DNA from 2 places in the Candidatus Pantoea multigeneris genome. Region 2 is predicted to be linked to the other one. Evidence: predicted binding sites of a transcription regulator. Region 2 holds the regulator's gene; the other holds the start of a gene.
The links. Region 2 encodes ArgR, which controls arginine synthesis, uptake and breakdown. Its sites were predicted from a motif close to ANTGAATAAAAATACANT; they were not measured.
Positions count from the first base shown of each region.

Region 1 (4,421 bases), on a different contig from region 2:
TGAAAGGGAGTGACGGCTAGAGCAGTAGCTCTGCAACATGCCGTGGCTGTTACCAAATACCTTGATACCGACGTGGCTGTTAAAACTGCCGCCTTCGGTATTGGTAATGCGCTTATCGGCTTGCAGGGAAGCTTGTTCTGCCTGCGCGGCCAGTTCAATCGCGCGATCGGCATCAATCTCCCACGGATGGTAAAGATCGAGATCCGGTGCTTCAAACGCCAGCAGTTCCGGGTCTGCAGGGCCAGCGAAAGGATCGGCGGAGGTGTAGCGTGCGATATCAATCGCGGCTTGCACGGTGCGTTTAATCGCTTCCGGGCTGAGATCGGTTGAGGAGGCACTGCCTTTGCGATTCTGATGATAAACCGTGATGCCCAGTGCGCCGTCGCTGTTGAATTCGACGTTCTCCACTTCACCATACCGGGTGCTGACGCCAATCCCGGTGGTTTTACTCACGGCGACTTCAGCGCCATCTGTATTGGCCTTCGCCAGCTCCAGGGCTTGTGCGACTGCCTGTTCCAACACTTTACGCTGTTCTGCAACCTGAGTAGATACGTTCATCGACCTGCCGTCTAATCTTAGGAGTGAATATGTTGAGTCTAACAGAGTCGGAGAACAATTTCGCAGTCGCCCGATAAACTGGTAGCATTAGCCTCTTTTTTTTAGGGAGCCCCAAAATGGCCAAACAACCTGAAGAGTGGCTCGACGATGTGCCCGATAATCACGAAGAAGAAGATGACGAGATTATTTGGGTCAGCAAGAGCGAAATTAAACGTGATGCAGAAGAGCTGAAGCGCCTGGGCGCTGAGCTGGTTGAACTGGGTAAAAACGCCCTCGACAAAATCCCACTGGATGAAGAGCTGCGCAATGCCATTGAGCTGGCACAGCGCATCAAGAAAGAGGGACGACGTCGCCAGTTGCAGCTGATTGGTAAAATGCTGCGCTCACGCGATGAAGATCCGATTCGTCAGGCGCTGGATAAGCTGAAAAACCGCCATAACCAGCAGGTAGCGCTGTTCCATAAACTGGAAGCCCTGCGCGATCGTCTGATTGAAAAAGGTGATGATGCACTGGCCGAAGTGATGGGTCTGTACCCGGATGCCGATCGCCAGCAGTTACGTAGCCTGGTGCGTAACGCACAGAAAGAGAAAGCGGCGAATAAACCACCGAAGTCTTCCCGTCTGATCTTCCAGTACCTGCGCGAACTGGCAGAGGCGTAATCCTCTGCCCTTCAGGGGGAAGCGCGGATTAAAACGCAGGAACCCCACTGTGAAAACGCAGTTCGCTATCTGGCTCGCTGATCAAGCGTGCCTCTGCTGCGCCAATCGCTTGCACGCGCGGGGTGATATCTCGCGGTGAGATGTGCTCAGCCAGCCCCAGGTAATCCTGATAGTGACGCGCTTCAGAGCGCAGCAGTGAGACATAAAATTTTGCCAGCTCTGCATCCAGGTACGGGGCGATACTGGCAAAACGTTCACAAGAGCGCGCTTCAATGTAGGCGCTGCAAATCAGCTTATCCACCAACATGTCTGGCTCATGGTTGGTCACTTCACGCATCATCCCTTTGCCATAACGGCTGGCGGTGATTTTACGGTAGGGTAAACCGCGCGCCTGCATGATCTCCCACACCTGGTAAAAGTGGTGCAGTTCCTCTTTGATCAGCAGTACCATTTTCTCTAACAGTTCGTCGGCCCACGGCAGCTCATTGCGCACAATAATGCTTTTACTCAGGCTTCTGTGTGCGTTGATAAAGTCGCTGTCGTTACTTTCACGAAAGATAAAATCTTCATAGGGCTTTAACCAGTTACGCATCAGATCGCCACTGGGTTTATCGGCAACATACTTACGAATAAACCAAATCGCGGTTTGCGCCGCTTTGAGTTCACACACCAGATGATCGGTCAGAAGCAGTGTCAGGTTTTCTGGCTTGCTGGCTTCATCGATCCACGCCTGTGGCGTAGGGCAATGCAGGAACTGGTTGATGGGTTCAAGCAGGGAAGCGTAATTTTCAGTCATATTCTTCACAAAACAGAGGGCGGTGCATAGACACCGCCCTGGTTACTTAGTGGCGAACGCCGTTGTCTTCTTCGTCATCAATGAAGTCGCCGTCTTCGTCTTCATCTTCTGCGTCCGGATCTTCGAAGTAGGTACCCCATCCGTCGTAATCGACGTTGTATTTACCTGCCAGGTTCACCAGTTGTTCAACCTGCGCATCAATCAGTTCAGGATTCAGGGCACCTTCGCTGAGGATATCCACACAGACAACCTTCTCTCCATCTTCCAGCTCCAGCTCTTCTGGCTCGGAAACCTCATAACCCAGCTTAAAGGCATCCACGGCCACTTTTTCCAGCGAGTCGAAGTTAACGCTGGAGAGGTGGTGTTCGATGGTGTAAAGCGCATCAGGATCGCTGCCATCTTCTAAAAGCTCTTCAATGATCAGGCGGGTCTCTTCGCGCTGTTCTTCCAGCAATTCTTCGTATGCCATGGCGGTGTCCTCAATATTTGGCAGGGAACTTCTCTTTGACAAGTATTTTCCCACACTGCCCGACGCGCCACTACTCAAAAGAGAAAGTTTCTTTTCCCTGGGGTTGAAAATGAATATTCATACGGTTAAATTGAATTTTAATTCAATTAAGCGTTACACGGAGTGCACCATGAGTCAGCTGTACAAACGTGATTTCCTGAGGTTGATGGACTTCACCCCGGCCGAGACCGGTTATTTTCTTGAACTTGCCGCTGAATTAAAACACGCGAAAAAATCCGGCAATGAACCCCAGTACCTGAAAGGCAAAAATATCGCGCTCATCTTCGAAAAAGACTCGACCCGCACCCGATGCTCTTTCGAAGTTGCCGCATACGATCAGGGCGCTAATGTGACGTATCTTGGCCCAAGCGGCAGCCAGATCGGCCATAAAGAGTCGATGAAAGACACCGCTCGGGTATTAGGCCGGATGTACGACGGCATTCAGTACCGTGGCTACGGCCAGGAGCTGGTGGAAACGCTGGCTGAGTTTGCCGACGTGCCGGTCTGGAATGGCCTGACAACCGAGTTCCACCCGACACAGCTGCTGGCTGACCTGCTCACCATGCAGGAACACCTGCCGGGCAAAGCCCTGAATGAAATGACGCTGGTTTACGTTGGCGATGCGCGTAACAACATGGGCAACACCATGCTGGAAGCGGCTGCGCTGACAGGCCTGGACCTGCGCCTGGTTGCGCCTGAAGCGTGCTGGCCTGAAGCGGAGTTGGTCGCGGAGTGCCGTCAGTTGGCAGAGCAAACCGGCGGTAAAATTACCCTGACGGAAGATATTGCCGCGGGCGTACAGGGCGCAGACTTTATCTATACTGATGTCTGGGTCTCAATGGGTGAGGCGAAGTCGGTGTGGGCTGAGCGTATCGCGCTGCTGCGTGCTTATCAGGTCAACCGCGCTATGCTCGATTTAACCGGCAATCCACAGGTTAAGTTCCTGCACTGCCTGCCCGCCTTCCACGACGATCAAACCACCCTCGGCAAACAGATGGCCGAGCAGTACGGTTTGCAGGACGGTATGGAAGTGAGTGACGAAGTGTTTGAGTCCAGCAACAGTGTGGTGTTCGACCAGGCGGAGAACCGGATGCACACCATTAAAGCGGTGATGGTTGCCACGCTAGGGCAGCGCTAAGCCCCTGGCCCGTGACGCACCGCAAACGTTTTCCCCGCGCCGCGATTTTCACTTGCCGCGTCCCGGTGAATGCGTATAATGCGCCACAATTTGCCGGGAGGAAGCATGCAACAGCGTAGCTTACAATTTGTGGTTCACACTCGCTATTGTGCGTGCGGTGCGGCTGTTGCTTCTTTCCGTCAACGAACCGATCGTCAAAAAAGCCCCTTTTAGCAGGGGCTTTTTTTTGTCTGTAATCCGGCAGCGCAGAGGAGAAAGCTATGGCCAACCCGCTTTATCGTAAGCATATTATTTCTATTAATGACCTTAGCCGTAATGAGCTGGAGCTGGTACTTGAGACCGCTGCAAAGCTCAAGGCCAACCCGCAACCGGAGCTGTTGAAGCATACCGTCATCGCCAGCTGTTTCTTTGAGGCCTCAACCCGTACGCGCCTGTCATTCGAAAGCGCCATGCACCGTCTGGGTGCCGCTGTGGTTGGATTTGCCGATGGCGGCAACACCTCGTTGGGTAAAAAAGGCGAAACCCTCGCCGATACCATTTCCGTCATCAGCACCTATGTTGATGCGATTGTCATGCGTCATCCTCAGGAAGGGGCTGCGCGTCTTGCTACGGAGTTTTCCGGCGGCATTCCGGTATTGAATGCCGGTGATGGTGCCAATCAGCATCCAACCCAAACGCTGCTGGATCTGTTCACCATTCAGGAGACGCAAAATCGTCTCGATAACCTGAATGTGGCAATGGTCGGCGATTTGAAATATGGCC
Region 1 covers NZ_VWXF01000005.1:136,733-141,153, forward strand. The annotation lists gene pmbA (metalloprotease PmbA) at 1-558, opposite strand, end outside; gene yjgA (ribosome biogenesis factor YjgA) at 675-1,217, shown strand; gene miaE (tRNA isopentenyl-2-thiomethyl-A-37 hydroxylase MiaE) at 1,246-2,013, opposite strand; gene rraB (ribonuclease E inhibitor RraB) at 2,060-2,482, opposite strand; gene argF (ornithine carbamoyltransferase) at 2,652-3,659, shown strand; gene pyrB (aspartate carbamoyltransferase) at 3,920-4,421, shown strand, end outside.
Region 1: a site for ArgR is predicted at 2,612-2,629, ahead of argF (ornithine carbamoyltransferase). Genes of this name have one in related genera too.

Region 2 (4,421 bases):
GCGATGATCAACGGTATCCGTACTTTTGTCTCACTGGCGCTGGGCTGCTTCTTCTGGCTTTACACCGGCTGGACTTCAGGCAGCGGCTGCGTCGTGATGATGGGGGTGATCACCGCCCTGGCCATGCGTGTACCTAACCCATTGGGCATGGTCATGGACTTTGTCTACGGCATGATGGTCGCACTGCCGCTGGGAGCGCTCTATTTTATGGTGATCATGCCTGCCACACAGCAAAGCATGTTGTTGCTGTGCATCTCTCTTGGTGTGATGGCCTTTATCAGCGGCATTTTGATTCAGCGACGTCAGGTTGGGACGCTCGGCGCGTTGATTGGCACCATTAATATTTTGGTGCTGGAAAACCCGATGCAGTTTCAGTTTAAGGTGTTCCTCGATAACGCGCTGGGGCAGATCATTGGCTGCTTCCTGTCACTGCTGGTGATCTTGATCATCCGTGATAACTCAAAAGCACGCACCGGACGTAAAATTCTCAACCGCTTTATGTATGCAGCAGTCTCCGCCATGACCACTAATCAGGCCAGACGCCGGGAAAACCATTTACCCGCGCTGTATCAGCAGTTGTTTATGTTGCTCAATCTGTTCCCCGGCGATATTGAAAAATACCGTATTGCCCTGACGCTGGTGATTAGTCATCAACGCTTGCGACGGGCTGAGATCCCGATCAATGCCGATCTCTCGGCTTACCATCGGCAATTACGTAGCACCGCCGATCGGGTTGTTGCAGCAAGCAATGATGAGAAGCGAGCCTATTACTTCCAGCGTTTGCTGCAAGAGCTCAAGGTCTATCAGGAAAAGTTAGTGCAGTATGACGCTCCCACCGGTGTTATCGAACCGGTACACCGCCTGGCTGCAATGCTAGATAAGTACCAGAACACCCTGATTCGTATCTAACGTCTAACCGCCGCAGCAATGCCGGCGGTTTTTTTTACTCTGTCGTTCAGGCAAAAAAAACGACGCCCGGATAAGCGTCGTTTGTTTGGTAACCCCGGTGCTGCAAAAAAGGGCCCCGGCAGGCGGGGCCAAAGGTCGTCAACGGATTGACGAGGAATTACTTATACAGCTCAGCGGTGACATGATAGCTGTCACCGGTGCGTGCTTCGATAACCCTGTACGCACTGGCTTCCTGCGCATTCGCTTTTTCAGAAAGCTGGGCACGGTAGTCCATAGGCGATCCGGCAGTGCCGCTGATAGTGACAGTGCTACCGACAGATTGCAGATTCTGCTCATCAACCTGTTGTTGAGTAACCAGTTGCGCTGCGGAAGCGCCAAAAGTTATCACTGAGAACAGACCGAGAGTGGCGATGCTGGCTTTGATTTTCATTCTTTTTCTCCAGAGTTAAATCAACAACCTGCGGTGTGCATAGCTTCAGGGCGGGTCGTCGAAAGCATGGCTGGCACCGTTATTCGGTGCCATTGGCCATTATTCTTATTTATACAGTTCAGCGGTGTAGTGATAAGTATTGTCACGGTTAGCTTCAATGATGCGGTAGTGGCTAGCACCTTGAGCATCGGCTTTTTGTGACAGCGCCTGACGAATGTTGGTCTGGTCGCCATCAATACCGCTGATGCTAACAGTCTGATTCATTGATTGCAGGCCAGCGGCCTGATCGTTGCTAACCAGTGATGCAGCGTGGGCACCAACAGAAAGCAGTGATGCCAGACCGATGATTGCGATGGTTAATTTGGTTTTCATGGTGTTATCTCCGAAAAAGGTCTTAGTGGCCTGGAGCTATGGCTACGACGGGCCACCGTGGTATGACAGTGAGTTGGCTGAAACTTAGTTATACAGTTCAGCGGTCGCGTGATAGTTGCCGTTGTTATAAGCCTCAATCACACGGTATGCCTTAGCACCTTGTTTATCGGCTTGATGATTCAGCTGCTGGTTGATGTCAGACGGTGCGCCGTCGATACCGCTTACGCTGATGGTGCCTAAAGAGTGCAGGCCCTGCGCCTGGGTGGTATCGATGTTTTGTGCGGCGAAAGCGCCGAATGACAGTGCAGATAACATGCCCACAGCGGCAATAGCAGTTTTAATTTTCATATTCATTTCCTCGTCGTATCTTTTTTTCTTCATATTCGTGTGATTCTCATCACGGAAACAAGTATAGAACTAATAACCTTTGAAATTAATACTCTGCTAATAATGATTGGTTGTTATCCGTTGTCCTTATGCGTCATTTTAATAACGGAAAGTTATAAAAGATGCTTATTGGTGATGGTTGAGAGGGTATTTATATTTAAAAACAAGCACATAGGGTAATTTATCGTTTTGTGCGAAAATGTTTGGTTTATTAAACTACCAAATGATATTGAAGCAGTTATTTAAACTGGTTTATTTGTGCCTAATAGTGAAAAACGACACATAATGATAAAAATGCGAAAGGGTCTAGCGTCAGGATAGGTCTGGCGACAAGCGAAGCGTGTTTTTTAACACTATGATTTTTAAGCTTTAAATGTTTTAGCCAACGTGAGGGGAAAGATAAGAATGTTGCCAGCAGGTTAACCGCTGGCAAAGGCGAGCGGTAGTTAAAGCTCCTGCTCAAACAGGTCGATAACGGCGTCGTGCAACTGCTTAACCGTGAAGGCGCGTGCTGGGGTAATGAAGATGGTGTCATCCCCGGCAATGGTGCCGAGAATACCTTCCGCTTTACCGAGCGAGTCGAGCAGGCGGGCGATCAGCTGTGCGGCCCCTGGGCTGGTGTGAATAACGACTAAAGCGTCGTTATAGTCGATATCCAGCACGAGGTTTTTCAGTGGGCTGGTGGTGGTCGGGACGCCCAGTTCGGCGGGCAGGCAGTAAACCATCTCCATTTTGGCGTTGCGCGTGCGCACCGCACCAAATTTGGTCAACATGCGTGAGACTTTGGACTGATTAATGTTTTCAAAGCCCTCTTCCTGCAGAGCAGCGACAATTTCACCCTGTGAGCTGAATTTTTCCTGTTTCAGCAGTGCCTTAAAGGCTTTGATAAGATCATCTTGTTTGCTTGGATTACGCATAAGTTACCAGGTTAAGGAGTATTAATAAGGCGAGAGCCTGTGCGGCGTTGACATTATTATGCAGTTAAGTGAATTTTTATGCAATTGATGTGTGGCACTTTTGCTATTGCTAAACAGGCGGCCGGGGATAATAGCAAATTAAGCCAGACCTGAGCAAAAGAGGATCGGCTGGCGCACAGCAGGGCGACGATTCTTGTTATATGCTTGATTTGTAGTTTGACGATATCACTGCCGAACCCTGTCTGCGACGTTTGCTGGCAACGGTCATTCAACGGCGGTGCAGGTGGCTAATAACCCGATAAGCTACCGCACAGGCTGTTGTGAAGTTGATTAGGTCACATCAGAGGGTTTTCCGGCTCTTCACTGCTCCACCTTAATAAGGAGTTCAGGATGAAAGTTGCTGTTCTTGGTGCCGCAGGCGGCATAGGTCAAGCACTGGCGCTGCTGTTGAAAACCCAACTTCCCGCTGGATCAGAGCTTACGCTGTACGATATCGCCCCGGTGACACCGGGCGTGGCGGTTGATCTCAGCCATATTCCAACGGCAGTCAAAGTGCAGGGGTTCAGTGGGGAAGATGCCTCCCCTGCTCTTAAAGGCGCTGATGTGGTATTGATCTCAGCGGGTGTTGCACGCAAACCGGGCATGGATCGTGCCGATCTGTTTAACGTGAATGCCGGCATCGTGCGTAATCTGATCGAACAAGTGGCAGAAACGGCCCCGAAAGCACTGATTGCCGTCATCACTAATCCGGTCAATACCACGGTGGCGATTGCGGCCGAGGTACTGAAAAAAGCCGGTGTCTACGATAAAAATCGCCTGTTTGGTGTAACCACGCTTGATGTGATTCGGGCAAAAACCTTTGTGGCGGAGCTTAAGCACAAACCGCTGGAAGCGATTGAAGTGCCTGTTGTGGGTGGCCACTCTGGCGTGACGATTTTACCCCTGTTGTCTCAGGTAGCTGGGGTAACGTTTAGCGACCAGGAAGTGGCAGAGATGACCAGGCGTATCCAGAATGCGGGTACGGAAGTGGTAGAGGCGAAAGCCGGTGGCGGATCGGCAACCCTGTCAATGGGACAAGCGGCGGCTCGACTGGGGTTGGCTCTGGTGCGAGCCCTACAGGGGGAAGAACAGGTGATTGAGTATGCTTATGTTGAAGGCAGCGGTGAGTACGCTCGCTTCTTTGCTCAGCCACTGTTACTCGGTAAGGGCGGTGTCGTGGAACGTAAGCCGATTGGCGCTCTCAGTCAGTTCGAACAGGCGGCATTGGATGGGATGCTAGAGACACTAAAAAAAGACATCAAGCTGGGTGAAGAGTTTGTGAAATAGCCAGGCCTTGAGTGACAACCATCAAAAACGAAAAAACCGCCCGACGGTAAGCCGGGCGGTTTTATTTTGCGGTTACAGAC
Region 2 covers NZ_VWXF01000002.1:437,975-442,395, reverse strand. The annotation lists gene aaeB (p-hydroxybenzoic acid efflux pump subunit AaeB) at 1-909, shown strand, start outside; gene yhcN (peroxide/acid stress response protein YhcN) at 1,067-1,339, opposite strand; gene F3J40_RS07490 (YdgH/BhsA/McbA-like domain containing protein) at 1,445-1,711, opposite strand; gene yhcN (peroxide/acid stress response protein YhcN) at 1,796-2,059, opposite strand; gene argR (transcriptional regulator ArgR) at 2,545-3,015, opposite strand; gene mdh (malate dehydrogenase) at 3,406-4,341, shown strand; gene mscM (miniconductance mechanosensitive channel MscM) at 4,414-4,421, opposite strand, start outside.